DNA from 3 places in the Streptomyces sp. NPDC006339 genome. Region 1 is predicted to be linked to each of the others. Evidence: riboswitches for the same ligand, from Rfam matches in the RefSeq annotation. Region 1 holds a riboswitch; each other region holds the start of a gene.

Region 1 (10,131 bases):
GACAGCGGTACTTCGTCAGACCGCCGCGCCGCCGAAGAAGTCGATCAGGGCGGGAGCGAGGTCCCGCGCGGCGATCGCGCGCTCCTGCCCGGGCCGGGGAAGACCCGCAGGGTGAAGGAGCCGTCCGCGGCGCGAACGGGACGCTACCGGTCGCCACTGACACCGCCGGCCGCGCCAGCCGGCCGCCCCTCGGTCCCCCCCGGCGGCGCCGGCCGCCCGCAACCTCCCCCGCCGCGCCCGCAACCTCCCCCGCCGCGCCCCCGGCCGCCCCCGGTCACCCCCGCCCCTACCCCCGGTCGCCACGCCGCCCCGTGGCCGGTCCTTGTACGGTCGGGGCATGAGCACGCCCCCCGCACCCGAGCTCTTCACCTGGGAGTTCGCCACCGATCCCTACCCCGCGTACGCCTGGCTGCGTGAGCACGCGCCCGTGCACAAGGCCACCCTGCCCAGCGGGGTGGAGGCGTGGCTGGTGACGCGGTACGGGGACGCGCGGCAGGCGCTGGCGGACCAGCGGCTGTCGAAGAATCCGGCACATCACGACGAGCCGGCGCACGCCAAGGGGAAGACGGGGATCCCGGGGGAGCGCAAGGCCGAGCTGATGACGCATCTGCTCAACATCGACCCGCCGGACCACACCCGGCTGCGGCGGCTGGTGTCGAAGGCGTTCACCCCGCGGCGGGTGGCGGAGTTCGCGCCGCGGGTGCAGGAGCTGACGGACCGGCTCATCGACGGCTTCGCGGCGCGGGGGAGCGCGGACCTCATCCACGAGTTCGCGTTCCCGCTGCCGATCTACGCGATCTGCGACCTGCTCGGGGTGCCGCGCGAGGACCAGGACGACTTCCGGGACTGGGCCGGGATGATGATCCGGCACGGCGGCGGGCCGCGCGGCGGGGTGGCGCGGTCGGTCAAGAAGATGCGCGGCTATCTCGCCGAGCTCATCCACCGCAAGCGCCTCGCCCCGGGCGACGACCTCATCTCGGGGCTCATCAGGGCCTCCGACCACGGGGAGCACCTCACCGAGAACGAGGCCGCGGCGATGGCCTTCATCCTTCTCTTCGCCGGGTTCGAGACCACCGTCAACCTCATCGGCAACGGCGTCCACACCCTCCTGTGCCACCCCGAACAGCGCGAGCGCCTCCAGGTCTCGCTGGCGGCCGGCGAGACCGGGCTCCTGGAGACCGGGGTGGAGGAGCTGCTGCGGTACGACGGGCCGGTGGAGCTGGCCACCTGGCGGTTCGCCACGGAGCCGCTGAGCATCGGCGGGCAGGAGATCCCGGCCGGTGACCCGGTGCTCGTGGTGCTGGCGGCCGCGGACCGGGACCCGGCGCGGTTCGACGGGCCGGACACGCTCGACCTCGCGCGGCGCGACAACCAGCACCTCGGGTACGGGCACGGCATCCACTACTGCCTGGGGGCGCCGCTGGCCCGCCTGGAGGGGCAGACGGCGCTCGCGACCCTGCTGACTCGCCTGCCGGACCTGCGACTTGGCGTGGCGCCGGAGGAACTGCGCTGGCGCGGCGGGCTCATCATGCGCGGCCTTCGCACCCTTCCGGTGGAATTCTCCCCGGAGGTCTCCACCGCCCCGTAGCTGACGTCGCGCCAGAACTGTGATCTTCGCGTGATCCGCGCTGCATCGGCTTGTGACTTCCGTTCGAATGCCGCTACGTTCACCCGCAGTCTCAGCAGTCACGCGAAAGGCACTCCGTATGCGCTCCGGGAACGGACGTCACCGCAGACCCCGCCAGGCCCCCGCTCTCGTCGTCGCCGCGGGTGTGACCGGATCGGCCATGGCGCTGCCGTTGCTCGCCACCGGTTCCGCCTCCGCCGCCGACGCGGCGACCTGGGACCGGGTCGCCGAATGCGAGTCGGGCGGAGCCTGGAGCGCCAACTTCGGCAACGGACTCTACGGCGGGCTGCAGTTCACCCAGGAGAGCTGGGAGCGGCACGGCGGTCTCGCCTACGCGCCGAGCGCGGACCTCGCGAGCCGCGCGCAGCAGATCGCGATCGCCGAGAAGGCGCTCGCCGCCGGCGACACCCAGTGGGCCACCTGCGCCCCGATCGCCGGCCTGACGAACGACGGCGAGGCGCCGGACGTCGACCCGGGCCCCGGCGTCACGCCCAAGAAGCCCACGGGGCCGCTCCCCGAGTCCAACCGCACCGACGGCCTGCCGACCGGCACCACCGGTGCCACCGGCACCACGGGCAGCGGCACCGAGGCCGGGACCGGCACCGCCGACCCCTCGGCCACGGCCACGAGCCCCACCGCCCCGGCCTCCCCCACCGTGCCCCCGACGGCCCCCTCGACCGGCTCCACGACCGCGCCCACCGCCCCCGGCACCACCGCCCCCGGCACCCCCGGCACCCCCGTGACGCCCGGTACGCCCGTAACGCCGGACACATCCGTACTGCCGGGAACGCCCGGTGCGCCCGGTGCGCCCGGTGCGCCGGACGCGACCGCCCCCGGCACCGGCAAGCACCGGGGTGACGCCGCGACAGAAGAACCGGGCATGACGGACACCGGTGTCGAATCCGGGCGTCATGCCGCGCCGACCGACGGCGCGAAGGGCGGCGCGGGCGGCGCCGAGTCGGACAAGACGGACGAATACACCGTCAAGCCGGGTGACAGCCTGTCGGACATTGCGCAGGAGAACGGTCTCCTCGGCGGCTGGAGCGCCCTCTACGACGCCAACAAGGAGACGGTCGGGTCCGACCCGGATCTCATCCTCCCTGGTCAGAGCCTGGAGTTGCTGCCCGAACCGGCCGCGCTGGCGGAGTAGTTCGGGGGTTAATGTCCGTTCTGTGCGAGTGAGACATGAGTCTCTCTTGTCGAACGGGCGTGTCACGTCCGCAAACTTTGCTCATGTCGCCCCTCACCTGCGCAAACACCGCCTGACGGTGTGCAAGTAGGGGCGATTTTTCCGGGTTGATGGGCTTTGAACTTCCCCCGGCTCTGTGTCTACGGTCGTGACCGCTCGCCACCGCGGGCCCCCTCGACCGGAACGCCGAATCCTGCCGCCGGTCGAAGGGAACAGTCGTCGCGCAAGCGCCGAAGGCAGGAGCGGGGGACCCAAGGTAAGTGCCGCCCCCGGCCGTTGAGACAGACGGCCGAGGACCGGCTTGGGGTGAAGCCGCGTGCTGGTCACGCGGCCGGGCACTCACAGCCCGAACCCGACAGCTCACCTCGCAGGCGTCGGTGAGGGAGAATTTCCATGCTGCTTTCCGGCAAGGGCAAACACCGTCGTTCCTCCAAGGCCACCCGCGCCATCGCGCTCGCCGGTGCCGCCGGTGTCGCCGTCGCGGCCCCGCTGATGGGTGCCGCCACCGCCTCGGCCGCCACCGCCTCCGAGTGGGACGCCGTCGCCCAGTGCGAGTCCGGTGGCAACTGGTCCATCAACACCGGCAACGGCTACTACGGCGGCCTGCAGTTCTCGGCCTCCACCTGGGCCGCGTACGGCGGCACCGCCTACGCCCCGACCGCCGACCAGGCATCCAAGTCCCAGCAGATCGCCATCGCCGAGAAGGTCCTCGCGGGCCAGGGCAAGGGCGCGTGGCCGAGCTGCGGCGTGGGCCTCTCCAACGCCTCCTACAGCGGCGGCTCCACCGAGCAGGCGCAGCCGGAGCGGAAGGCCGAGCAGCCGACCACCCGCAGCGAGCAGCGCACCGCTCCGAAGACCGCGCCGAAGAGCACGGCCAAGAAGAGCGAGTCGAAGCAGACCGTCACCACCCCGACCGGCAAGAAGGTCCAGAAGGGCGACGGCGAGTACAAGGTCGTCACCGGCGACACGCTCAGCAAGATCGCCCAGGCGCACGGCGTCAAGGGCGGCTGGGCCAAGCTCTTCGAGCTGAACAAGGACATCGTCCAGGACGCCGACCTGATCTACCCGGGCCAGCAGCTCCACCTGAAGTAATCCGGGCGACTGCCCCTCCCCGCGGTGACCACCCCGGCCCGGAGCGCCCTTCCCCCGTGCGCTCCGGGCCGGGGTTTCCCCGTTCCGCCGCCTACCGGTGAGTAGGTAAGGGTCTTTCGTCCCCGGATGCATGCCCTTGGGTCCTTTTTCGTCCCAGGGGGCGGGCGCCCGGCTGGTCGGAGGCCCCCGGGCGGTTAGGCTCTTGTCGCAAGGCGAACGAGACCTTGCCGCATGCGTCACAACCAGCGTCACATCCCAGAAGGAGATGCTCGTGCCGTCCATCGACGTCGTCGTAGCCCGGGAAATCCTGGACTCCCGAGGCAACCCCACGGTCGAGGTCGAGGTCGGCCTCGACGACGGCAGCACCGGCCGTGCTGCCGTCCCGTCCGGTGCCTCCACCGGTGCGTTCGAGGCCCTCGAGCTCCGCGACGGTGACCCCAACCGTTACCAGGGCAAGGGCGTGGAGAAGGCCGTTCTCGCCGTCATCGAGCAGATCGGCCCGGAGCTGGTCGGTTACGACGCCACCGAGCAGCGCCTGATCGACCAGGCGATGTTCGACCTGGACGCCACCCCGGACAAGTCCTCGCTCGGCGCCAACGCCATCCTCGGCGTCTCCCTCGCCGTCGCGCACGCCGCCTCCGAGGCGTCCGACCTGCCGCTCTTCCGCTACCTCGGCGGCCCGAACGCGCACCTGCTGCCCGTTCCGATGATGAACATCCTGAACGGCGGCTCGCACGCCGACTCCAACGTGGACATCCAGGAGTTCATGATCGCGCCGATCGGCGCCGAGTCCTTCTCCGAGGCCCTGCGCTGGGGCACCGAGGTCTACCACACCCTCAAGAAGGTCCTGAAGGACAAGGGTCTGTCCACCGGCCTCGGCGACGAGGGCGGCTTCGCCCCGAACCTCGGCTCCAACCGCGAGGCCCTCGACCTCATCCTCGAGGCCATCAAGCAGGCCGGCTACGTCCCCGGCAAGGACATCGCGCTCGCGCTCGACGTCGCCGCCTCCGAGTTCTACAAGGACGGCTCGTACGAGTTCGAGGGCAAGTCCCGCTCGGCCGCCGAGATGACCGAGTACTACGAGGAGCTCGTCTCCGCGTACCCGCTGGTCTCCATCGAGGACCCGCTGTTCGAGGACGACTGGGCCGGCTGGAAGGCCATCACCGAGAAGCTCGGCAGCAAGGTGCAGCTCGTCGGTGACGACCTGTTCGTCACCAACCCCGAGCGCCTCGCCCGCGGCATCGAGGAGGGCTCCGCGAACGCCCTCCTGGTCAAGGTCAACCAGATCGGCTCGCTGACCGAGACCCTGGACGCCGTCGAGCTCGCCCAGCGCAACGGCTTCAAGTGCATGATGTCCCACCGCTCCGGCGAGACCGAGGACGTCACCATCGCCGACCTGGCCGTCGCCACCAACTGCGGCCAGATCAAGACCGGCGCCCCGGCCCGCTCCGAGCGCGTCGCCAAGTACAACCAGCTCCTGCGCATCGAGGAGATCCTCGACGACGCCGCGGTCTACGCCGGCCGCAGCGCCTTCCCGCGGTTCCGCACCGCGAACTGATCAGTCCGCGCACTGATCGGCACCGCGAAGCGATCAGCACCGCGAACCGATCCCGGCGACGGCCGGCCTCCGGTCTGACACCGGCCGCACGGCGGCTTCCGTACGTCCCCGCACTCGGTCCCGTACCGTGTGCGGGGACGTACGTTTGAACAAGACGCGTGACACGGCGCGGGACACGGGGAGGCGCACGACATGGCCGTGAAGGACCGGGACCGGTTCTCGACCGCGACCCGGATCAGGCTGCTCGGCGAGCAGACCGCCGCCCGTGTCTACCGCTCCCAGACCCGCCGTCAGGCCCGCCGCTCCCGGCTCACCGGCCGCGCGGCCTTCCTGGCCCTGGTGGTCTGCTCCCTCGTGGTGGCGCTCGCCTACCCGATGCGGCAGTACGTCTCCCAGCAGGGCGAGATCGCCGAGCAGGAGCGCAAGGCCGCCGAGGCGGCGGAGCGGGTCGAGGAGCTGCGGGACGAGAAGGCCCGCCTCCAGGACCCGGCCTATGTGCGCCGCCTGGCCCGCGAGCACCTGCACTACGTGATGCCGGGCGAGACCGGCTTCACCGTGAACGACCCCGACGCGGAGCCCCGGCCCCGCACCGAGCAGGGCGCGACGGACCGTCCGTGGTACGACAACCTGTGGGACGGCGTGGACCGCGCCGACCGCCCGTAGCGGCACCCCGACGGCGTCCGACCGGCGCCCGTCCGACGCCCGCACCGACCGACGAGCAAGGCAGACATGGAAACGCCCCCTCCGCAGACCGAACGCACCGAGCCCACCGACGCGGACGTCGCCGCGTTCCAGGAGCAGCTCGGCCGGCCGCCCCGCGGCCTGCGCGCCATCGCGCACCGCTGCCCGTGCGGCAACCCGGACGTCGTCGAGACCGCGCCCCGGCTCCCCGACGGCACGCCGTTCCCGACCACGTACTACCTGACCTGCCCGCGCGCCGCCTCCGCCATCGGCACCCTGGAAGCCAACGGGGTCATGAAGGAGATGCAGGCCCGGCTCGGCACCGACCCCGAGCTCGCCGCCGCCTACCGGGCCGCGCACGAGGACTACATCGCCCGCCGGGACGCCATCGAGGTCCTGGAGGGCTTCCCGAGCGCCGGCGGCATGCCGGACCGGGTCAAGTGCCTGCACGTGCTCGTCGGTCACTCGCTGGCGGCCGGCCCCGGCGTGAATCCGCTGGGCGACGAGGCCCTCGCCATGCTGCCGGAGTGGTGGGCCAAGGGCCCCTGCGTCACGCCGTGCACCGACACCGCCGCCGAAGGGAAGTCCTCGGAATGACGCGGGTCGCCGGAATCGACTGCGGTACGAACTCCATCCGCCTGCTCGTCGCCGACGTGGACCCGCGGTCGGGCGAACTGATCGAGCTCGACCGGCGGATGACGATCGTCCGGCTCGGCCAGGGCGTCGACCGGACCGGCCGGCTCGCGCCCGAGGCGCTGGAGCGGACCTTCGCCGCCTGCCGCGCGTACGCCGAGGTCATCGAGGAGCTCGGCGCCGAGCGGGTCCGCTTCGTCGCCACCTCGGCCTCCCGCGACGCCGAGAACCGGGACGACTTCGTGAACGGGGTCGTGGAGATCCTGGGCGTCGAGCCCGAGGTCGTCACCGGTGACCAGGAGGCCGAGCTCTCCTTCACCGGCGCCACCGGCGAGCTGCACGGCGACGACCGGCGCCTGGTCGTCGACATCGGCGGCGGCTCGACCGAGTTCGTGGTCGGCAACCGGCACGTGGAGGCCGCGCGTTCGGTCGACATCGGCTGCGTACGGCTGACCGAGCGGCATGTGCGGCACGACCCGCCGACCGCCGAGGAGGTCGAGGCGATCGTCACCGACATCCGCGCCGCCCTCGACCTGGCCGCCCGGACCGTGCCGATCGGTGAGGCGGACACCCTCGTCGGCCTCGCCGGGTCCGTCACGACGGTCGCCGCGATCGCCCTCGGCCTCCAGGAGTATGACTCCGAGAAGATCCACCGCTCCCGGATCTCCTTCGACCAGGTCGCCGAGGTGGTCGGCCGGCTGCTCGTCTCCACCCACGACGAGCGCGCCGCGATCCCCGTCATGCACCCGGGACGGGTGGACGTGATCATCGCCGGCGCGCTGGTGCTGCTGGAGATCATGGAGCGGACCGGGGCCCGCGAGGTCGTCGTCAGCGAGCACGACATCCTCGATGGGATCGCCCTATCCCTCGCATAGCGGGCGGCTATGGAGGGCTCCGCGGGACGCTCGCGACACCCCGTCGGAAAACGTTCGTGAAGTTCTTCACAAGGAAATGGGCCCCGAGGGTGCCCCAGGAGGGTCTTTTGGCTCTCCGAGGGGCTCCTCGGGGCCCTTTCGCAGGCGGGGAGGCCACTTCGCTCGATGTTTCCATCGTGTGAACGCCCCCCTCGGTTCAGCGTTAAGGAAGGCTCTCCGGGCCAGTTCACAAGGGGTGAACAACGTTCGCCCTTACACCCTGGTTCCTTTGCTGGACCATGACATGGGTCACGTGGGCGGCGGAGTGTAGCAGAGGTCTCCCCGAACCTTGTGAAGGGGCGCACGAGCACCCCCCCTGGGAGGGGTGGATACTCGATGGCATGAGCACCACGGAGCGTCCCAGGATCCTCGTAGTAGGCGGCGGGTACGTAGGCCTGTACGCAGCTCGGCGCATCCTCAAGAAGATGCGCTACGCGGAGGCGACCGTCACGGTCGTCGACCCGCGGTCGTACATGACCTACCAGCCCTTCCTCCCCGAAGCCGCCGCCGGCAGCATCTCGCCGCGCCACGTCGTCGTCCCGCTGCGACGCGTCGTGCGCGGAGCGGAGGTGCTCACCGGCCGGGTCACCACCATCGACCAGGACCGCAAGGTCGCCACGATCGCGCCGCTCGTCGGCGAGGCGTACGAGCTGCCGTTCGACTACCTGGTCATCGCGATGGGTGCCGTCTCCCGCACCTTCCCGATCCCCGGCCTCGCCGAGCAGGGCATCGGCATGAAGGGCATCGAGGAGGCCATCGGTCTGCGCAACCACGTCCTCGAGCAGCTCGACAAGGCCGACTCGACGACGGACGAGGAGGTCCGCCGCAAGGCGCTGACCTTCGTCTTCGTGGGCGGCGGCTTCGCCGGCGCGGAGACCATCGGCGAGGTCGAGGACATGGTCCGCGACGCGGCGAAGTACTACCAGAACGTGAAGCGCGAGGACATGCGCTTCATCCTGGTCGACGCCGCCGACAAGATCCTTCCCGAGGTGGGCCCGAAGCTCGGCCAGTACGGCAAGGAGCACCTCGAGAGCCGCGGCATCGAGATCTACCTCCAGACCTCGATGGACTCCTGCGTCGACGGCCACGTCGTGCTGAAGAACGGCCTCGAGGTCGACTCCAACACGATCGTGTGGACCGCCGGTGTGAAGCCGAACCCGGCGCTCGCCCGCTTCGGTCTGCCGCTCGGCCCCCGCGGCCACGTGGACTGCAACGAGAAGCTCCAGGTCAACGGCCTCGACTACGTGTGGGCCGCGGGCGACAACGCCCAGGTCCCGGACCTGGCCGCGATCAAGGCCGGCGTCCCGGCCGAGCGCGCCTGGTGCCCGCCGAACGCCCAGCACGCCCTGCGTCAGGCCAAGGTCCTCGGCGACAACGTCGTGGCCGGCATGCGCGGCTTCCCGCAGAAGGAGTACGCGCACTCCAACAAGGGCGCGGTGGCGGGTCTCGGCCTCCACAAGGGCGTCGCGATGATCGTCATGGGCAAGATGAAGATCAAGCTCAAGGGCCGTCTCGCCTGGTACATGCACCGTGGCTACCACGGCATGGCGATGCCGACCTGGAACCGCAAGATCCGCGTCTTCGCCGACTGGACCCTGGCGATGTTCCTCAAGCGCGAGGTCGTCTCCCTCGGTGCCATCGAGTCGCCGCGCGAGGAGTTCTACGAGGCCGCCAAGCCCGCCCCGCAGCCGGCCGCCCCGGCGCAGGAGAAGGCCAAGGCTTCCTGACCCCTCCCGCAGCACCGGCAGTACCAGCAGCACCGGCAGTACCCAGCAGTACCCGCAGTACCAGCAGTACACGCAAGGCCGTAAAAGGGCCGTCCGCCATCCGTGGTGCGGACGGCCCTTCGCGTGTTTTTCACGCCGTTTACGCGCGGGAGGGGATGGGTTCGCCTACGGACGGTGTTCTCCTGGTGACGAGCATTTCTGGGGCACGAGATCACGGAGGTGTTGCACCATGGCCGACGCCGCGTCGCGGCTGACCGCCCTCGCCGAGGACGTGCTGGGAACGAGGCTCCCGGTGCGGCTGCGGGCCTGGGACGGCAGCGAAGCCGGCCCCGCCGACGGCCCCGTACTGATCGTCCGCGAGCGCCGTGCCCTGCGCCGGCTGCTCTGGAAGCCGGGGGAGCTGGGCCTGGCCCGGGCCTGGGTCGCCGGCGAGATCGACGTCGAGGGTGATCTGTACGAGGTCCTGGACCGGCTCGCCGGGTTCCTCTGGGAGCGGGGCGAGGAGTCGCGCGGCGCCCTGGAGACCGTCCGCGACCCCAAGGTGCGCGCGGCCGCCAAGGCCCTGCTGAAGCTGGCCGGCCCGTTCCCGCCGCCGAAGCCGCCCGTGGAGGAGATGCGCGGACGCAGCGGCATCCGGCACAGCAAGCGGCGCGACAAGCAGGCGATCAGCCACCACTACGACGTGGGCAACGACTTCTACGAGCTGGTCC
Region 2 (10,131 bases), on a different contig from region 1:
GCCACCCGTACCACCACACCCCGATCGGCTCGATGGCCGACCTGGACGCCGCCACCCTGGAAGACGCCCGGAACTTCTTCCGCACCTACTACGCGCCGAACAACGCGGTGCTCTCGGTCGTCGGCGACATCGACCCGCAGCAGACCCTCGCCTGGGTGGAGAAGTACTTCGGCTCCATCCCCGGCCACGACGGCAAGCCCGAGCCGCGCGACGGCTCGCTGCCCGACGTCATCGGCGAGCAGCTCCGCGAGGTCGTCGAGGAGGAGGTCCCGGCGCGTGCGCTGATGGCCGCCTACCGGCTGCCGCACGACGGCACGCGCGCGTGCGACGCGGCCGACCTCGCCCTGACCGTCCTCGGCGGCGGCGAGTCCTCCCGGCTCCACAACCGGCTGGTCCGCCGTGACCGCACGGCCGTCGCCGCCGGTTTCGGCCTGCTGCGGCTCGCCGGCGCGCCCTCGCTGGGCTGGCTGGACGTCAAGACCTCCGGCGGCGTCGAGGTGCCGCGGATCGAGGCGGCCGTCGACGAGGAGCTCGCCCGCTTCGCGGCCGAGGGCCCGACGCCCGAGGAGATGGAGCGCGCCCAGGCCCAGTTGGAGCGCGAGTGGCTGGACCGGCTCGGCACGGTCGCCGGCCGCGCCGACGAACTGTGCCGGTACGCGGTGCTGTTCGGCGACCCGCAGCTCGCCCTGACGGCCGTGAACCGGGTCCTCGACGTCACCGCCGAGGAGGTGCGGGAGGTCGCCGCGGCCCGGCTGCGCCCGGACAACCGCGCCGTCCTGGTCTACGAGCCGGTGGCCGGCGAACAGAGCGACAGCGACGAGGAAGAGGGAGCGGACCAGTGACCGACGCTGCCGCGTCTTTGACGAGCATGACCTTCCACCCGCAGCCCCGGCCGGGCGAGGCCAAGCCCTGGGCGTTCCCCGCCCCGGAGCGCGGCGCGCTCGACAACGGCCTGACCGTGCTGCGCTGCCACCGCCCCGGCCAGCAGGTGGTGGCCGTCGAGATCTTCCTCGACGCCCCGCTGGACGCCGAGCCCGAGGGCCTGGACGGCGTCGCCACGATCATGGCGCGGGCGCTTTCCGAAGGCACCGACCAGCACAGCGCGGAGGAGTTCGCCGCCGAGCTGGAGCGCTGCGGCGCCACCCTCGACGCGCACGCCGACCACCCCGGCGTACGCGTCTCCCTGGAGGTCCCGGTCTCCCGGCTGCCCAAGGCGCTCGGCCTGCTCTCCGAGGCCCTGATCGCCCCGGCCTTCGCCGAGACCGAGATCGAGCGTCTGGTGCGCAACCGCCTCGACGAGATCCCCCACGAGACGGCCAACCCGGCCCGCCGGGCCGCCAAGCAGCTCTCCAAGGAGCTGTTCCCGGCCTCCGCCCGGATGTCCCGGCCCCGCCAGGGCACCGAGGAGACCGTCGGCGCGATCGACGCCGCCGCCGTCCGCGGCTTCTTCGACGCCCACGTCCGGCCGGCCGCGGCCACCGCCGTGGTCGTCGGCGACCTCACCGGCGTCGACCTGGACAAGGTGCTTGACGAGACGCTCGGCGCCTGGACCGGCGCTCCGGCCGCGCCCCGCCCCATGCCGCCCATCACGGCCGACGACACCGGCCGGGTCGTCATCGTGGACCGCCCCGGCGCCGTCCAGACGCAACTGCTCATCGGCCGCGTCGGCGCCGACCGCCATGACCGCGTCTGGCCGGCCCAGGTGCTCGGCACGTACTGCCTCGGCGGCACCCTCACCTCCCGCCTGGACCGCGTCCTGCGCGAGGAGAAGGGATACACGTACGGCGTGCGGGCCTTCGGCCAGGTGCTGCGGTCCGACGGCAAGGGCAACGGCGCCTCGATGCTCGCCATCAGCGGCTCGGTCGACACGCCCAACACCGGCCCGGCGCTCGAGGACCTCTGGAAGGTGCTGCGCACCCTCGCCGCCGAGGGTCTGACCGACGCCGAGCGGGACGTGGCGGTGCAGAACCTGGTGGGCGTCGCCCCGCTCAAGTACGAGACGGCCGCCTCCGTCGCGGGCACGCTCGCCGACCAGGTCGAGCAGCACCTCCCGGACGACTACCAGGCCCGGTTGTACGCGCGGCTGGCCGAGACGGGCACCGTCGAGGCGACCGCGGCCGTGGTCAACGCCTTCCCGGTGGACCGGCTCGTGACCGTGCTCGTCGGTGACGCGTCGAAGATCGCGGAGCCGGTGCGGGCGCTCGGCATCGGTGAAGTGACCGTCGTCACCGGCTGATTGAGCCGACGTCACGGACGACGAAGGACCCCGGCGACCTGGTTCGCCGGGGTCCTGTCGTATGTCCGTATTGTCGTCAAGGATGCCTGAATGCCCTGTGGCATGTCTTACAAACACCCGAGTCTGTTTGCCGATCGACTGAAGATCGGCCTAGCGTCGACCCGGCTGTCCGGCCGTTGCACCACGCCGCATCCGCGGCAACGGACAGTCATCGCCGAGTCCCCGTAAGGCGCGAGCCTGGGGAGCCGGGGACCCGCACGCAGTCCCTGGGGTGAATCGGACGCCTTCGCTCCGCGCGGAGGGGCCCGTAGGAGACCTTCCTGCTCCGAACCCGTCAGCTAACCCGGTAGGCGAGAGGGAAGGAAAGGATCAGCCACTACATGGCGTTCACCCGTGCCACCGGGAAGCATCGTGGTCCGAGCCGCATGGCGCGCCGCAACGCCGGCCTCGTCGGCGTGGCGACCCTCGCCACCACCGGCGTCATCGGCACCCTCGCCTCCCCGGCGTTCGCCGCCGACACGGAGGAACCCTCTCCCGAGGACACCGGCCTCACCCAGGTGATCACCGAGGAGTCCCTCGCCGAGCGGGTCGACGCCCAGGCCGCTGCGCAGGAGAAGGAAGCCTACGAGGCCGCCGCCCGCGCCAAGGCCGCCGCCGAGGCGAAGCGCAAGGCCGAGGCCCGCGCCAAGGAGGTCCGCGCCGCCAAGGAGCGCGCCGCCCGCGAGGCCGAGCGCAAGCGCCTGAACTCCTTCCAGCTCCCCGTCGCCGGCACGTACGTGTCCACCGGCTACAAGACCGGTGGCTCGCTCTGGTCCTCCGGCAGCCACTCCGGCATCGACTTCCACGCCTCCTACGGCAGCAAGGTCGTCTCCGTCGGCTCCGGCACCGTCGTCGAGGCCGGCTGGGGCGGCGCGTACGGCAACAACATCGTCATCCGGATGCACGACGGCACGTACACCCAGTACGGCCACCTCTCCGCGATCAGCGTCTACGTCGGCCAGAAGGTCACCCCCGGCGAGCAGATCGGCATCTCCGGCTCCTCCGGCAACTCCACCGGCCCGCACCTCCACTTCGAGGCGCGCACCAGCGCCGAGTACGGCTCGGACATCAACCCCCTCTCCTACCTCCGCGCCCGCGGCGTCGACGTCTGACCCGACGGACCCCGCTCACGCGACGGGAAAAGGCCCCGGCTCCTGCGAGCCGGGGCCTTTTCGTTCCCCGAATTGCCGGGCGGCATCGGAAATTCCGGCGTCCTGCAATAGAGTCGCCGGACAAGCGCCGCTCGAATGGGGTTTCGCGCGGATCACAGGGGAGGTCGGACATGCGCATTCCCGCGCACTCGGTATGCACGGCGATCCGGGACGACATCGTCTCCGGGGTGTTCGAGCGGGGCGCCCGGCTGACGGAGGAGCAGCTCGCCCGCCGCTACGGGGTCTCCCGGGTCCCGGTCCGCGAGGCCCTGCGCACGCTGGAGTCCGAGGGCTTCGTCGTCACCCGCCGCCACGCCGGCGCCCAGGTCGCCGAGCCCACCGAGCAGGAGGCGGCCGATCTGCTCGAGATGCGGTCGCTGCTGGAACCGCTGGGCGCCGCCCGGGCCGCCCAGCGGCGCACCGACGCCCACCTCAAGGTGCTGCGCGGCCTGGTCAGGCTGGGCCAGGAGCGGGCCAGGCGGGGCCGGGGCGAGGACCTGGCCGCGCTCGGCGGCTGGTTCCACGAGACCCTGGCGCAGGCATCCGGGAGCCCGCAGCTCACGGCGCTGCTCACCCAACTGCGGCACAAGATCGCCTGGATGTACGTGGTCGAGCCGGCCGATCGGCCCGTGGAGGCGTGGGCCGAGCGCGGGGCGATCGTCGACGCCGTGGCGCGCGGGGACGCCGAACGGGCCCGGGCCCTGACCGCGCTGCACGTGGAGCACGCGCTGCCGCTGCACCGGCTGAAACGGCCGGAGCGGGCGCCTGTGAGGGTTTCGCAACATGTCGTCAACATCGCGGGCCGGCGGAATTAACACGGGCGCCGTATATAAAGGGTGGGGGAATTCCGGGGCGCTGTTCATGCTGCCCGAATTCCGGTGCCCGCCGAATTCCGCGCACAAAAGAAGCCGGGCCCGACGGAATTCCGTCGGGCCCGGCTTCTTGTCGAACCGTCGTCGGGGAGGAGACGGGTCAGACGGTCTCGGGGAGCTCCTCGAGACCCTCGGCGACCAGCTTCGCCAGGCGGTCGAGCGCGGCCTCGGCGCCGTCGGCGTCCGAGGCGAGCACGATCTCCTCGCCGCCCTGGGCACCCAGGCCGAGCACCGCGAGCATGGACGCGGCGTTGACCGGGTTGCCGTCGGCCTTGGCGATCGTCACGGGGACGCCGGCGGCCGTGGCGGCACGGACGAAGATGGAGGCGGGGCGGGCGTGCAGGCCCTCGGCCCAGCCGACGTTGACGCGGCGCTCAGCCATGGTGGTTGCCCTTCAACTTTCAGCGGTTGTCTAGACCAGTCTCTCACGGGTGGCGACATGCTCTCGTACCGACCTGCGGCCCCGGCGGGACGGCCGTTCGGCCTTCCCTACCTTGCCCGCAGCGCACCCGCCGCGCGACCGGTGCTCCCGTCACGACCGGTGCCGCTGTCGTACCCCCGCCGTACGCTTGCCCCATGCAGAGCGCGTCCGAACAGTCGCAGCAGCCGGAACACGCGTATCCCGACCACTGGGAAGCGGACGTGGTCCTCCGGGACGGCGGCACCGCGCGCATCAGGCCCATCACCACCGACGACGCCGACCGGCTGGTCAGCTTCTACGAGCAGGTGTCGGACGAGTCGAAGTACTACCGCTTCTTCGCGCCCTACCCGCGCCTCTCCGCCAAGGACGTCCACCGCTTCACCCACCACGACTTCGTGGACCGGGTGGGACTCGCGGCGACCGTCGGCGGCGAGTTCATCGCCACCGTGCGCTACGACCGCATCAACGACCAGGGGCGCCCCGCCTCCGCGCCCGCCGACGAGGCCGAGGTCGCCTTCCTCGTCCAGGACGCCCACCAGGGCCGCGGCGTCGCCTCCGCCCTGCTCGAACACATCGCGGCCGTCGCCCGCGAGCGCGGGATCCGGCGGTTCGCCGCCGAGGTGCTGCCCGCCAACAACAAGATGATCAAGGTCTTCACGGACGCCGGCTACACCCAGAAGCGCAGCTTCGAGGACGGGGCCGTCCGCCTCCACCTCGACCTGGAGCCCACCGACCGCTCCCTCGCCGTCCAGCGCGCCCGCGAACAGCGCGCCGAGGCGCGTTCGGTGCAGCGGCTCCTCGCCCCCGGCTCCGTCGCCGTGATCGGAGCCGGCCGCGCCCCCGGCGGCGTCGGCCGGACCGTGCTGCGCAACCTCCTCGCCTCCGGCTACACCGGCCGCGTCCACGCGGTGAACGCCGCCCTGGAGGAGGGGCCGCACCACATGGAGGGCGTCCCCGCCTTCCGCTCCGTCGCCGACATCGGCGAACCCGTCGACCTCGCCGTCGTCGCCGTCCCCGCAGAGCGCGTCCCCGAAGCCGTCGCCGACTGCGGCGAGCACGGCGTGCGCGGCCTGGTCGTGCTCTCCGCCGGATACGCGGAGAGCGGCGCCGAGGGCCGCGAGCGCCAGCGCGCCCTGGTGCGCCAGGCCCGCTCGTACGGGATGCGGATCATCGGGCCCAACGCCTTCGGGATCATCAATACGGCCGAGTCCGTCCGGCTGAACGCCTCGCTCGCCCCCCAGATGCCGGCCGCCGGGCGGATCGGGCTCTTCACCCAGTCCGGCGCCATCGGCATCGCGCTCCTCGCCGGGCTGCACCGGCGCGGCGCCGGGCTCTCCTCCTTCCTCTCGGCCGGCAACCGCGCCGACGTCTCCGGCAACGACCTCCTCCAGCACTGGTACGACGACCCCGCGACCGACGTCGTCCTCCTCTACCTGGAGTCGATCGGCAACCCCCGCAAATTCACCCGGCTCGCCCGCCGGACGGCCGCCGTCAAGCCCGTCGTGGTGGTCAAGGGCGCCCGGCACAGCGGCAGCGCCCCGCCCGGCCACCGCGTCCCGGTCACCCGCATCCCGCACGCCACGGTCTCCGTCCTGCTGCGGCAGGCCGGCGTCATCCGGGTCGACACCGTCACCGAACTCGTCGACGCGGGCCTCCTCCTCGCCGACCAGCCCCTGCCGGCGGGCCCCCGGGTCGCCATCCTCGGCAACTCCGAGTCCCTCGGCCTGCTCACCTACGACGCCTGCCTCACCGAGGGCCTGCGCCCGCTGCGGCCCCTCGACCTCACCACCGGCGCCACCCCCGCCGACTTCCGCGCCGCGCTCACGGCCGCCCTCGCCGACGACACCTGCGACGCCGTGGTCGTCACCGCCATCCCCTGGGTCGGCGAGAACGGCGCCACCGAGTCCGGCGACGGCGAGGTCCTCGCCGCGGCTCTCCGCTCCGCCGTCGCCGCCGCTCCCGGCCCCGCCAAGCCGGTCGTCGTCGTCCACGTCGAGATGGGCGCCCTCGCCGAGGCCCTGTCCGCGGCCACTCGCACCCGCCCCGCCGGCCCGCCCGCCCCCGCGCCCGCTCCGGCCCCCGCCACCGAGGCCCGGGCGGACGAGCCGGCCGGACCCGACGACGCCGCCGACCGGACCCCCACCCGCGGCCCCATCCCCGCCTACCCCGCCGCCGAGCGGGCCGTCCGCGCCCTGGCCGAGGCCGTCCGCTACGCCCAGTGGCGCCGCCAGACCGCCGCCGACCCCGGCCGGGTCCCGGAATTCGAGCACATCGACGAGACCGGCGCCGCCGCGCTCATCGACCGGATCCTCGGCGAGCCCACCACCGACACGCGCGGCGTCACCCTCGGCGCCGAGGACGCCCGCGCCCTGCTCGGGCGGTACGGGATCGAGGTCCTGCCCACGCTGCCCGCGCCCACCCCCGACGACGCCGTCCGGGCCGCCGCCCGCCTCGGCCTCCCCGTCGCCCTCAAGACCACGGCCCCCCACCTGCGCCACCGCCCCGACCTCGGCGGCGTACGCCTCGACCTCGCCACCGAGGAGCAACTGCGCACGGCCTACGCCGAGCTCACCGAGACCCTCGGCAAACCGGAGGAGCTCCAGCCGGTCGTCCAGGCCATGGTGCCGCGCGGCGTCGACACGGTCGTCCGCGCCGCCATCGACCCCGCCGTCGGCGCCGTGCTCTCCTTCGGCCTCGCCGGAGCCGCCTCCGAGCTCCTCGGCGACATGTCCCACCGGCTCGTCCCGGCCACCGACCGGGACGCCGCCGACCTCGTCCGCTCCATCCGCACCGCCCCCCTCCTCTTCGGCTGGCGCGGCTCCGCCCCCGTCGACACCCCGGCCCTCGAAGAGCTGCTGCTGCGGGTCTCCCGGCTCGTCGACGACCACCCGGAGATCGTCGCCGTCTCCCTCGAACCCGTCGTCGTCGCCCCCCGCGGCCTCTCCGTCCTCGGCGCCACCGTCCGCCTCGCCCCGCCCCCGCCCCGCACCGACCTGGGGCCCCGCCGCCTCCCGAGCTACTGACACCGGGCGGAAGGAGCGTGCCGTGAGCGAGTCGCCGAGCAGCGGCGGAGGACCGGAGGGGGCCCCGCCGCCCCGTAGGATGGAGTCCATGGCGAAGACCGGTACGACGACCCAGGGGCTGCGCGCGGCGATCGAGCGCAGCGGCTACTACCCGGCACTCGTGGCCGAGGCGGTGGAGTCCGCCGTCGGCGGCGAGGCCGTCACGTCGTACGTGGTCCACCAGGAGACCACCTTCGACGCCAACGAGGTCCGCCGCCACGTCACCGTCCTCGTCCTCACGGCCAACCGCTTCATCGTCAGCCACACCGACGAGCAGGCCGCCGACAGCAGCTCCCCGACGCCGTACGCGACGACCTCCACCGAGTCCGTGAAGCTCGACCGGATCTCCTCGATCGTCGTCAGCCGCGTCGTCTCCAACCCCGAGTCGTACACCCCGGGCACCCTGCCCCGCGAGGTCGTCCTCACCATCGGCTGGGGCGCGGTCTCCCGCATCGACCTGGAGCCGGCCGCCTGCGGCGACCCCAACTGCGACGCCGACCACGGCTACACCGGCAACTCCACCGCCGACGACCTCAGCCTCCGGGTCAGCGACGCCGGGGACGGCCCGGACACGGTCCGGCAGACCCTCGCCTTCGCCCAGGCGCTCTCCGAGGCCACCGCGTCGACCACGGTCACCCGCTGATGGTGCAGCCCGCGGCCCTGACCCAGGGCTGGCCCGACGACCCGGTTCCGCTCGACCCGGCCTCCGCGCCGGTCCCCGAGTACGGCTCCGGCTCCCTCGGCGACCTCCTGCCCACCCTCGTCGCGGGGCAGGGCGTGCCCGGCTTCGAGGCGCGGATCTCGGAGCTCGAGTCCGCCGACCGCAACTGCGTCTTCCTCATCGACGGGCTCGGCTGGGAGCAGATCAAGGCGCACCCGGACGAGGCGCCCTATCTGACCTCGCTGCTCGCCACCTCCCGCGGCGGCACCGGCCGCCCGCTCACCGCCGGCTTCCCCGCCACCACCGCGACCTCCCTCGCCTCGGTCGGCACCGGGCTCTTCCCCGGCACCCACGGCCTGCCCGGCTACACCGTGCGGAATCCGGACACCGGCGAGCTGATGAACCAGCTCCGCTGGAAGCCCTGGACCCCGCCGCAGGTCTGGCAGCCGTACCCCACCGTCTTCCGGCTCGCCGACGAGGCGGGGGTCCACACCGCCCAGGTCTCCTCGCCGATCTTCCAGGACACCCCGCTCACCAAGATCGCGCTGAGCGGCGGAACGTTCCACGGACGGCTCTCCGGCGAGGAGCGGATGGACCTCGCCGCCGAGCAGCTCGCCGCCGGCGACCGCTCGCTGGTCTACACGTACTACAGCGAGCTCGACGGCGCCGGACACCGTTTCGGCATCGGTTCCGACGCCTGGCGCGGCCAGTTGATGTGCGTCGACCGGCTCGTCCAGCGGCTCGCCGAACAGCTCCCGCCCCGCGCGGCCCTCTATGTCACCGCCGACCACGGCATGGTCGACGTCCCCTTCGACGAGGACCACCGCATCGACTTCGACGAGGACTGGGAGCTGCGCGCCGGTGTCGCCCTCCTCGGCGGCGAGGGCCGGGCCCGGCACGTCTACGCCGTCCCCGGAGCCCGGGCCGATGTCCTCACCTGCTGGCGCGAGGTCCTCGGCGACCGCTTCTGGGTGGCGGGCCGTGACGAGGCGATCGAGCTCGGCTGGTTCGGCGACCGGATCGACGAGCGGGTGTACGGAAGGATCGGCGACGTGGTCGCGGCCGCCGACGGCGATCTCGCCATCACGGCCTCCGTCAACGAGCCGAACGAGTCCGCGATGGCGGGAATGCACGGGTCCATGACCGCGGCGGAGCAGCTCGTGCCGCTCCTCGAAGTCCGTTCCTGAGCGTCCCCCTCCCCATGCCCGTCTCCTCCCGCCCCCGTCCGTCCCCGATCGCGAAAGGTCATCGACCCCCCATGCCCGAGCTGGTGTTCTTCTCCGGAACGATGGACTGCGGAAAGAGCACCCTCGCTCTTCAGATCGAACACAACCGCTCCGCGCGGGGCCTCCAGGGCATGATCTTCACGCGGGACGACCGCGCCGGCGCGGGCAAGCTCTCCTCCCGGCTCGGCCTGGTCACCGACGCCGTCGAGGCCGCCGAGGGCTTCGACTTCTACGCGTACCTCGTCGCCCATCTGTCGAAGGGCGGGCGCTGTGACTACGTCATCGCGGACGAGGCCCAGTTCCTCGCGCCCGAGCAGATCGACCAGCTCGCCCGGGTCGTCGACGACCTCGAACTCGACGTCTTCGCCTTCGGCATCACCACCGACTTCCGCTCCAAGCTCTTCCCCGGCTCCCAGCGGCTGGTCGAGCTCGCCGACCGGGTGGAGGTCCTCCAGGTCGAGGC
Region 3 (10,131 bases), on a different contig from region 1:
GACCCCGACCGACCGCAGGGGCTCACCCGCTCGGTGGTCCTGGACGACGCCCCGGCCGGCTCCCCGGCCCCCGCCCCGGCCGGGTCGTGACGGTGCGGCGGGCCCGCGGCCGGCGTCCGCTCCCCCACCACCGCCCCGCTGACTGAGGAGAGTTCCCATGCCGCTGGTAGGAACCGGCGCCGTCGTCACGCCCGCCGCCCGCGCCGGGCACGGCGTCGGCGCGTTCAACGTCGTCCAACTGGAACACGCCGAGGCCGTCGTCGCCGGCGCCGCCGAGGCCGGTTCACCGGTCGTCCTGCAGATCAGCGAGAACGCCGTCCGCTATCACGGCGCGCTGGCCCCGCTGGCCGCCGCCGTGCTGGCCATCGCCGAGGCCGCGCCCGTGCCGGTCGCCGTCCACCTGGACCACGCGACCGACGCCGGTCTCGTCGCCCAGGCCGTCGAACTCGGCTTCTCCTCCGTGATGTTCGACGCCTCCGCGCTGGACTACGCCGACAACGTACGCGCCACGGCGCGGGTCGTCGCCCGCTGTCACGCCGCCGGCGTCTGGGTGGAGGCCGAGCTCGGCGAGGTCGGCGGCAAGGACGGCGTACACGCGCCGGGCGCGCGGACGTCGCCGGACGAGGCCCTCGCGTTCGTCACGGCCACCGGCGTGGACGCGCTGGCGGTGGCCGTCGGCACCTCCCACACGATGCTGACCCGCGACGCCGTGCTCGACTTCGCCCTGATCCGCGCCCTGCGCGCGGCCGTGCCCGTCCCGCTCGTCCTGCACGGTTCCTCCGGCGTGGCCGACGCGCATCTGACCCGGGCGGTCGACCACGGCATGACCAAGATCAACATAGCCACGCATCTCAACCACGTCTTCACCACCGCCGTCCGGCAGGCGCTCGCCGAGAACCCGGCCCTCGTCGACACCCGGCGCTATCTCGCCCCCGGCCGCACCGCCATGGGCCGCGAGGTCGCCCGTCTGCTCGCGGTGCTCAACGCCCCGGTCGTGCGGCCGGCGGACGCGCCGGTACGGTGAGGAGTCCCGGTCCGGCGCGGGCGAAGGGAGCAGTACGGCCATGGGTGACCTCCTCCTGATCCGCCACGGCCGGACGGAGTGGAGCGCCACCGGACGGCACACCGGCCGCACCGATCTGCCGCTCACCCCGGACGGCGAGGCCGAGGCGCGTGCCCTCGCCCCGTTCTTCGCGGGGCGCTCCCTCTCCTTCGTCCTCACCAGTCCGCTGCGTCGGGCCCGGGACACGGCGGAACTGGCCGGGCTGCGGGGCGCGGCGACGGACGAGGACCTGGCCGAGTGGGACTACGGCGGGTACGAGGGCCTGACCACGGCCCGGATCCGCGAGACCCGGCCGGACTGGTCGCTGTGGCGCGACGGCGTTCCGCCGCACCCGGACGGTCGGCCGGGAGAGACCGCCGAGGACGTGGGCCACCGGGCCGACCGCGTGCTGCGCCGGATCGCCCCCCTGCTCGCGGGCTCGGCCCAGGACGGCGTCGTGGTCGCCCACGGTCATCTGCTGCGGGTGCTCACCGCCCGCTACCTCGGTCTTCCGCCCGCCGAAGGGCGGCTCTTCCTGCTGAGGACGGCGACCGTGGGACGCCTGTCGACGGAGCACGGCCTTCCCGTCGTCGCCGGCTGGAACCAGCAACCCGTCGGAGAGCGGGCGCCTGGGGCGGAGCGTCGGAGCGGGGCGGAGCGTCGGGGTGGGGCGGAGCGTCGGGGTGCGGAATGAGCGTGGTGGACCGGAAGGAGCGAGCCTCATGCGTACCTCCGAGGTGATCGACAGGCTGCTGGACGCGCACGGGCGCACCTACGCCGACGAGGCCGGGATCACCCTGCGCGACAAACCCGCCCCGCTCTACCAACTGCTGGTCCTCACCGTCCTGTGCTCCGCCCGGATCAGCGCCGGGACGGCCACGGCGGCAGCGCGGGAGCTGTTCGCGGACGGTCTGCGCACGCCCAGAGCCATGGCGGACTCCGCCCGGCGAAAGCGTGTGGAAGCGCTCGGCCGGGCGCACTACGTCCGGTACGACGAGAGCACCGCGACGGCGCTCGGCGAGGGCGCCGAGCTGGTCCTCGACCGCTTCCGGGGCGATCTACGCGGACTGCGGGAGGAGGCCGGAGGGGACCTGGACGCGCTGCGCTCGCTGCTGCGGGAGGTGCCCAGGATCGGGCCGGTCGGCGCCGACATCTTCTGCCGCGAGGCGCAGGCCGTGTGGCCGGAGCTGCGGCCGTTCTTCGACCGGCGTTCACTCGCCGCCGCGGAGTCCCTCGGACTGCCCCGCACTCCGGCCGGTCTCGCCCGCCTCGTGCCACCGGAGGAACTGGCCAGGCTGGCGGCCGCCCTGGTGCGTGCGGGCCTGGCCGGCGGGTCCGCGCGGAAGCCGCGGGCCGACGCCTGAGACCGGAACGCCCGGGTTTGACCGCACGGCAATCGGCTAGACGCGGAGTCAAGGACGACACACGGACTCCGGGCGGCGACGTCCTGGACCGGTGGTCGTCTCGCACCGAACGCCACTCCGAAGGAGGGGTCATGAGCATGACGAGCGGTTCGCCCCGCACGGTCGAGCCCGAGGACGACATCCTGGAGCAACTGCTGGAGCAGCACGACCGGATCCGGCAGCTCTTCGCCGAGACGCTCGACTCGGAGGGCGACGCCAAGCAGCAGTGCTTCGACGAGCTGCGCGCGCTGCTCGCCGTACACGAGAGTGCCGAGGAGATGATCCTGCGGCCCGTCGCCAAGCGGGTGGCCGGCAAGGAAGAGGCCGAGGCGCGCAACGAGGAGGAGTCCCAGGCCAACAAGGAACTGGCCGAGCTGGAGGGGCTCGACGTCCACAGCGCCGAGTTCGACGCCCGGCTCAGGGCCTTCCAGAGCGCCGTGGAGGACCACGCGCGGCACGAGGAGCAGGAGGAGTTCCCGAGCATCCGCGCGGAGTGCGACATCGACGACCGCCGTTCCATGGGGCGCCGGCTGCGCGCGGTCGAGCGCATGGCCCCCACCCATCCGCACCCCAGGACCGCCGGCTCGACGGCCGCCCAGTGGACCGTCGGCCCGTTCGCGGCGATGCTCGACCGGGCCAAGGACGCGCTGCGTCGCGGCTGACCGGGAGGCCGTCATGGTGACACCTGTCGCGGTGGCCCGCGGCCAGGGGCTCTTCAACCTCGTCGGCGGCCTCTGGCCGCTGGTGTCGCTGAGGACCTTCGAGCGGGTCTACGGCCGCAAGACGGACGACTGGCTCCAGAAGACCTCGGCCGGCCTGCTGGCCGCCGCCGGGATCGGGATGCTGCGCGCGGCGAACACCCCCGAGGGCATGCGCGACGCCCGGCGTACGGGCGTGGGAACCGCCCTCACCTTCCTGCTCGTGGACCTCGTCTACGTACCCCGCGGGCGGATCAGCCCCGCCTATCTCATGGACGCGGCGAAGGAGACGGCCTGGCTCGTGGCGTGGTGGAAGGCCGGCCGCCTGGCCCGCCGGTGAGGCAGTCGCGCCGACGCGACGGGCCGCGCCCGCCAGGAGGCGGGCGCGGCCCGTCGCGTCGGACGCTCGGCTCAGTAGGCGCCGAAGACGTTGTCGATGGAGCCGTAGCGGTCGGCCGCGTAGTTGCAGGCGGCGGTGATGTTGGCGACGGGGTCGTACGGGTCGAAGGGCATGCCCGCCACGTGGTAGGCGCGGAAGGTGGGGTCGATGACCTGGAGCAGGCCCTTGGAGGGGGTGCCGGCGGCGGCGTTGGAGTCCCAGTTGTTGATGGCCAGCGGGTTGCCGGAGGACTCCCGCATGATGTTGCGGTAGATGCCGTCGTAGGTGCCGGGAATGCCGTTGCGGGCCATGACGTCGAGGGACTCGCGGATCCAGCCGTCGAGGTTGTTCGCGTAGGAGGCGGACTTCGCCGGGGCCGCCGCCTGGACGGCCGAGGCGGGGCGGGCGGCCGCGGCGCCCTGGCTGGAGGAGCTCTTCGCGGCCGTGCGCTGGGCCGGGGCGGCCTTGGTCCTGGTCGTCTTGGCCTGCTTGCGCGGGGACTCGGCGCGCGGCGCGGACGTCGCGTCGACGGTGAGCTTCAGGCCGGGCCGGATGAGGCTCGGATTGCCGCCGACGGCGGCCCGGTTGTCCTGGTAGAGCTTCTTCCAGCCGCCCCGCACCGCATACGCGTGAGCGATCTTGGAAAGCGAGTCGCCGCGGACGACGGAATACTTCACCGGCCCGGTTTTCGCGACCACGTGAACGGTCGCGACCTTTTCGACTGCGACGGAAGGCGTTCCCTGCGGCGTGACCGCTCCCGCGCCGGTCGCTCCGGCGAGCGGGAGGGCGAGTGCGGCACTGCCCGTGAGGCCGGCGGCGGCGATGCCACGGGCGAGCGGGGTGTTCTTGGGACGGCGGTGCTTCCCGTGTCCACGCATGGCGAGTTCCTCTCCTTCGCCTGCGAGGTGAGCTGTCGGGTTCGGGCAGGAGATGCCCGGCCGCGGCGGGCGCGGCTTCACCCCGAGCCGTGGCCGAAGGATCGGACACGGCGGAGAACCTGGGTCCCCCGCTCCTGCCGGGAAGGGTCGTGGGTGCGATGCCGGACGGTGGCAGGACTCGGCGTTTCCGTCCGGTTGACGCGTGACCGTATGCGAAGAAGAAGGACGAGAACAAGACGGGAATTAATCAAAGCAAATAGATCTCGGTGGCCGAAGAAAAGGATCATTCCGACCTCTCGCCAGCGGTTTCCCAATCCTTTTCCACAGCCGCGCACTTGACGTCCCGCCAGGCCCGCGCGCACCGCTCCTCCCGTGATTCAGATCACCCGGCTCATCACGTCGTCCTTTCAGTGGTGAAATACAGCCCTTGCGGGATTCCGCTCGCCATTCCGGTATTGCAGATGAATAAGCCGACATCGTCCGATTTGCCCGCGCGGTCAGCCCGCGCTCACGGCGGCGGCAGCGCGTAGCGTGGGAGATGTCGGAAGGTCCTCGGACGGCACGGCGCCGTCCCGGGGCCCCGGCGGATGACCATGGACCGTTCGCGCGCCCGTTCCCGCAGGGCCCGCCGGGTCGTCGCGACCCTCGCGGCCGTCGTCGCCACGGTCGTCGCCGTGCTCCTCGGCTGTGCCCCCGCCCCCGACCGGGGCGCCGCCGAGACGACAGCCGCCCCTGCTCCCCCACCGCGGGCCGCGCCCACGACCCCGCCCTCTCCCACCCCGACCCCCACGCCCGCCCCGGCACCTGCCGCCCGGCCACGGCCCGCCGACCTGGACATCCCGTCGATCGGCGTACGGGACCTGCGGGTCGTGCCGTACGAGGGGAAGACCGACGACCGCGCCGGCACCCGCATCCAGGACCGGGGCGTCGCCGCGAGCCCGTACGGGAAGCGGGGCGGCGTGGGTCCGGGGGACACCGGCAACTACCAGGTGACGGCGCACCGCCTCTCGGCGGGCGGGCCGCTGCGCGACCTGCCGGCCGTCGAGGTGGGCGACCGGGTGTTCGTGACGGCGGGCCGCGAGGTGTACGAGTACCGGATCACCGAGACCCGTACGACGTCCTTCCGCTCGGCCCGCTCGCTCGCCGAGCAGCGCGCCGCCGTCCCCGGTTCGCCCGGCGAGAAGCCCACCCGCGCGATGATCACGCTCTCCACCTGCGCGACGCCGGAGGACGACGCGGCCGGAAACTTCTGGCGGGACGCGCAGGGCAACCCGGAGCACCGTATCGACAAGATCGGCGTCCTGGTCGCGGTCCGCCCCGCGTGACGCGCGCCCGCGCGGGCTGCGCCGACTCCGCCCACTCCGCCCACTGCGCCCACGACCTACGACGGGCCGCCCTCGTCGCCCGGGTCCCCGCCCGTTTCCTCCGCGTCCGGTCCGTCCGGGCCGCTGTCGGCGGCGGGCTCGTCAGAGCCGGGGTCGGGGCCGTCATCCGGGGCGGCATCCGGGCCGGCGTACGCCGCTCCGAGCGCCTCACCGGTCCCCTCCTCGTCCCCGTCGGTCATCGGCATCAGCCCGATGCACTCGGCGTCGATCTGGTCGGCGATCTCCATGAGTCCGGTCGCCAGGGACAGGACCGTCGCGGGGTCGTGGTCCTCGTAGCCCTGGTCGGTGGCCTGCAGCCAGCCCGCGGCGACCTGGCGCAGCAGCCCGGTCATCTGGTCGGCGGGGACCAGGAGGTGGCCGTCGGCGAGGACGATGAAGGACGTGGGCGCGTTCACGAGGCGACCTCCGGACGGACGACGAGGACCGGGCACGAGGCGTGAGCCACCCTTGGCCCGCCGACGGAGCGGAACAGCGGGTCGGCCAGGCCGCCACGGCCCCGGCCGCCCATGACCGCCCGACTGCCCATGATCGGACGGGCACTGCGTGCGCCGGTGTCGTTCATGGCCGCGCCCTCCTGCTCCGGTCCGGTGCCGGCGGTTCGGGCCTGGGGGCCGGCGGCGGTGCCGGACGCGGGGCCTCCGGGTCGGGCGGGAAGGGTCGGGTCGGCGGGGCGGGGTGCGGATCGGTCGGGTCGCGGGGGAAGGGCTGGGTGGGCGGCCCCGTCGTCGGATGTGCCGTGGGCAGGGTGTGCGTCACGGTGCCTCGCCTCCTCGGTACGGGCGGGTCCGGCCGGGGTACCCGGCCCGAGCGCTCATGGGGTGGCCTCGGCGGACGAGATGTCCGCGAGCGCCGACGTGGGGTCCTTCTCGATGGCGAGGTCGCCAAGGGTGACGATGCCGACGACCCGGCCCTCCTCGGTGACGGGCAGGCGCCGCAGGGCGTGCTCGCGCATGAGGCCCACGGCACGGTCGACGCCTTCGTCGGGCCCTACCGTGACGGGGCGGTCGCTGCACACCGACCGGACCGTCGTGTCCGACGGGTCCTTGCCCTCCGCGAGGGCGCGGACGACGAGGTCGCGGTCGGTCACGATGCCGCGCAGCCGGTCGCCGTCGACGACCAGGACGTCCCCGATGTCGGCGTCGCGCATGACGCGCGCCGCCTCCGCGACGGAGGTGAGGACGCCGACGGTGACGGGATGGCCGGTCATGACATCGCGTACGGACTGGGTCATGTCTCCTCCTGCTGCCGGGCAGCCGGTGTCCCCATGGGACCGGCTACCCGGCCCCGGGGGCGATACGCGTGCGAGGGCACCGCCGCTCGCAGGCCCCCGGCGCCCTCGGGCGATCCGCCGCCGCGCCCCCGGCCGACCCCCTCGGCCCTCGACCCTCGGGCCCCGACCCTCGGCCGTCGACTGGCGACTGTCATACGCGACGCCAGGCGTCGTCCCCGAGGTGCGAACCGGCCATCGGCCCCATCCGCAGCATGCCGCCGTCGACGGCCCAGGACGCGCCGGTGACGTACGAGGCGTCCGGTCCGGCGAGGAACGCGACGACCGCCGCGACCTCGCGGGCGTCACCCGGACGGCCCAGCGGGACACCCGGGCGGGACTCGGTGGTCACGTCGGTGTCCTCCTGCCCGGTCATGGGTGTCGCGATCTCGCCCGGGGCGACCGCGTTGACCGTGATGCCGTGTTCGGCCAGCTCCAGGGCCATGACCTGGGTCAGGAGGCCGAGGCCGCCCTTCGCCGCGCAGTACGGTGCCGCGCCGACCCGCGGCTGGTGCTCGTGCACCGACGTCACGTTCACGATGCGGCCGCCACGCCCCTGGCGGACCATGCGCCGGGCGGCGCGCTGCGCGCACAGCAGCGGACCGACCAGGTCCACGTCGAGGACCTCCCGGACGGTGCCGTGGTCGAGTTCCAGGAACGGCGTGGACGTGCCGGTGCCCGCGTTGTTCACGAGGACGTCGATGCCGCCGAGCCGTTCGGCGAGCACGTCGACGACCTCGGCGGCCTCCGGCAGCAGCGTCAGGTCCAGGTGCTCGATGTACGCCTCGCGCCCCTGCGCGCGTACCTCTTCGGCGGTCTCCTCCGCGCCGCGCCGGTCCCGGTGCCAGGTGAGGCCGACATCCATGCCGGACGCGGCGAGACGAACCGCCGTGGCCCGGCCGATGCCGGAATCGGCACCCGTGACGACGGCGGTCCTCGGAGTCAGGCTCGCCGGGGTCGAGGGGGCCGACGGGGCTGACGGGGTCGACGGACTGTTGTTCATGACGCCTTCCTCGGTCGTGGGAGGCCGGTCCTCCGGATCGCAGGGCGCCGCTGCCCACGGCGGCCCGTTTCATGCCACCGAGACGCCCCGTTTCGCCGGAAACGTCCCGGGGCAGGCGTGCCACGCGCCCGTACGGCGCGATCAGTGAGACCCATCAGAACGGCAGGACGATCCCGGAGGAGCCATGGACCACTCGCGTGCACCGGTGCTGGAAGCGCTGGAGGACTTCCGACGGCGGGGCGACATCGTCTACGGGCCCCCGGGGCACAAGCAGGGCCGGGGCGCCGACCCCCGGGTCACCGAGGTCGTCGGGGAAGAGGTCTTCCGCTCGGACGTGCTGCTGCTCAACGGCCTGGACGACCGGCGCGAGTCGCAGGGCGTGCTGGATCAGGCGCAGGAGCTGATGGCCGACGCGGTCGGCGCGGAGCGGGCCTTCTTCTCCACCTGCGGAAGCTCGCTGTCCGTCAAGACCGCGATGCTGGCCGTCGCGGGCCCCGGCGAGAAGCTGCTGCTGTCGCGCAACGCGCACAAGTCGGTGATCGCGGCCGTCATCGTGAACGGGGTCGAACCCATCTGGGTCCACCCGAAGTTCGACGCGGAACGGCACCTGGCCCATCCTCCCGAGCCGGACGACGTACGGGCGCGCCTCCAGGAGCACCCGGACGCCAAGGGCATGCTGCTCATCACGCCCACCGACTGGGGGACCTGCGCCGACGTGCGAGGCGTGGCCGAGGTCTGTCATGCCGCCGGTGTGCCGCTGATCGTCGACGAGGCGTGGGGCGCCCATCTGCCCTTCCACCCCGAACTGCCGGTGTGGGGCATCGACGCGGGCGCCGATCTGGTGGTCACGAGCGTGCACAAGATGGGCGGGGCGATCGAGCAGAGCTCGGTCTTCCACCTCCAGCACGACCGGGTGTCGCCCGAGGTCCTCAAGCAGCGCGAGGACCTGCTCGGCACGACGAGCGCCTCCTCGCTCGTGTACGCGACGCTCGACGGCTGGCGGCGGCAGATGGTCGAGCACGGGCGGGAGCTCCTCGACGGTGCGCTGCGGCGGGCGGACCGGGTGCGGAAGGCGGCGGCGGGTCTGCCGGGGCTCGCGCCGATGGGCGGGGAGGTGGTGGATGCCGGGCTCGCGGCCGACTTCGACCCGCTCAAGATCGTGATCGATGTACGGGGTCTCGGCATCAGCGGCATGCAGGCGGCGGAGTGGCTTCGCGAGGAGCGCCATGTCGACGTGGGCGGCTCCGACTCCTGCCGTATCAGCATGTCGATCACCCATGCCGACGACGACACGACCGAACGCGTCCTGGTGGACGCGCTGCAGGCACTGGTCGAGGCCGACCGGACCGGTCCGCTCGCACCGCGGCCGGCGGTGCGGCTCCCCGAGCCCCCGGCGCTGGAGCTGGAGCAGGCCCGGCGGCCTCGGGACGCGTTCTTCGGGCCGGTGGAGCACGTGGCGGCGAAGGACGCGGTCGGCCGGATCTCGGCCGAGACGATCAGCCCCTACCCTCCGGGCGTCCCCGTGGTGACGCCGGGTGAGGTGATCAACGCCGAGGTGGTGGACTACCTGCGCACCGGCATCGCGCACGGCCTGCTGATCCCGGACGCCGCCGATCCGTCCCTGGAGACGTTCCGGGTACTGACCCGGGACGGCTGAGGCGCGACGGCTGAGGCTCGACGCGCGCCCCGCACGCGCGGGCGGCGATTCGTCGTGCACCCCCGTGTGTCGTCCGGGTCTCGGAAGGGAGCCTTCCGCCGAACGCGGCGACGCGCCCGTAATGCAACGGCTCACCCCCTCGCCGCCGCCGCGGCGAGGGGGTGAGGCGCACTCGGTGGTGCGGGGTCGACCGGGGTGGTCAGGGCTCGTCGGGGCGATGGCCGGTGGGGATGCCCCCGTCCGGGGCGACGCCCTTCTCCGCGCGTCCGCCCCCGTCCCGGCGGTCGTCGTGGCGCTCGGCGCCCGGCTGCTTGCCCTCGTCCTGGTGGGCCTGCCGGGCCTTCAGTTCGGCGAGGTCCTTCGGGGTGGCCACGCTCCTCCCGCCGTGTCGCTGCGCGCGGCTCTGCGGATCACTCATG

What was found. Region 1 has a riboswitch for cyclic di-AMP ahead of ABZ135_RS11640 (transglycosylase family protein). Riboswitches for the same ligand answer to the same signal wherever they lie in the genome.
Positions count from the first base shown of each region.
Region 2: another riboswitch for cyclic di-AMP. It lies ahead of ABZ135_RS03530 (M23 family metallopeptidase); the one in region 1 lies ahead of ABZ135_RS11640 (transglycosylase family protein).
Region 3: another riboswitch for cyclic di-AMP. It lies ahead of ABZ135_RS36785 (LysM peptidoglycan-binding domain-containing protein); the one in region 1 lies ahead of ABZ135_RS11640 (transglycosylase family protein).

Region 1 covers NZ_JBEXQW010000011.1:124,832-134,962, forward strand. The annotation lists gene ABZ135_RS11630 (cytochrome P450) at 338-1,588, shown strand; gene ABZ135_RS11635 (transglycosylase family protein) at 1,707-2,777, shown strand; cyclic di-AMP (ydaO/yuaA leader) riboswitch at 3,035-3,205, shown strand; gene ABZ135_RS11640 (transglycosylase family protein) at 3,210-3,908, shown strand; gene eno (phosphopyruvate hydratase) at 4,180-5,466, shown strand; gene ABZ135_RS11650 (septum formation initiator family protein) at 5,659-6,129, shown strand; gene ABZ135_RS11655 (DUF501 domain-containing protein) at 6,196-6,744, shown strand; gene ABZ135_RS11660 (Ppx/GppA phosphatase family protein) at 6,741-7,655, shown strand; gene ABZ135_RS11665 (NAD(P)/FAD-dependent oxidoreductase) at 8,036-9,421, shown strand; gene ABZ135_RS11670 (cyclopropane-fatty-acyl-phospholipid synthase family protein) at 9,651-10,131, shown strand, end outside.
Region 2 covers NZ_JBEXQW010000003.1:152,889-163,019, reverse strand. The annotation lists gene ABZ135_RS03540 (pitrilysin family protein) at 1-842, shown strand, start outside; gene ABZ135_RS03535 (pitrilysin family protein) at 869-2,236, shown strand; cyclic di-AMP (ydaO/yuaA leader) riboswitch at 2,439-2,604, shown strand; gene ABZ135_RS03530 (M23 family metallopeptidase) at 2,617-3,387, shown strand; gene ABZ135_RS03525 (GntR family transcriptional regulator) at 3,558-4,241, shown strand; gene ABZ135_RS03520 (HPr family phosphocarrier protein) at 4,399-4,680, opposite strand; gene ABZ135_RS03515 (GNAT family N-acetyltransferase) at 4,875-7,742, shown strand; gene ABZ135_RS03510 (DUF5998 family protein) at 7,831-8,424, shown strand; gene ABZ135_RS03505 (nucleotide pyrophosphatase/phosphodiesterase family protein) at 8,424-9,629, shown strand; gene ABZ135_RS03500 (thymidine kinase) at 9,701-10,131, shown strand, end outside.
Region 3 covers NZ_JBEXQW010000079.1:3,044-13,174, forward strand. The annotation lists gene ABZ135_RS36755 (sugar isomerase) at 1-90, shown strand, start outside; gene ABZ135_RS36760 (class II fructose-bisphosphate aldolase) at 158-1,024, shown strand; gene ABZ135_RS36765 (histidine phosphatase family protein) at 1,065-1,736, shown strand; gene ABZ135_RS36770 (endonuclease) at 1,765-2,406, shown strand; gene ABZ135_RS36775 (hemerythrin domain-containing protein) at 2,538-3,107, shown strand; gene ABZ135_RS36780 (hypothetical protein) at 3,121-3,483, shown strand; gene ABZ135_RS36785 (LysM peptidoglycan-binding domain-containing protein) at 3,555-4,400, opposite strand; cyclic di-AMP (ydaO/yuaA leader) riboswitch at 4,405-4,560, opposite strand; gene ABZ135_RS36790 (class E sortase) at 4,994-5,725, shown strand; gene ABZ135_RS36795 (DUF6213 family protein) at 5,782-6,180, opposite strand; gene ABZ135_RS36800 (universal stress protein) at 6,177-6,347, opposite strand; gene ABZ135_RS36805 (CBS domain-containing protein) at 6,597-7,016, opposite strand; gene ABZ135_RS36810 (SDR family oxidoreductase) at 7,207-8,055, opposite strand; gene ABZ135_RS36815 (ornithine decarboxylase) at 8,240-9,712, shown strand; gene ABZ135_RS36820 (hypothetical protein) at 9,912-10,130, opposite strand.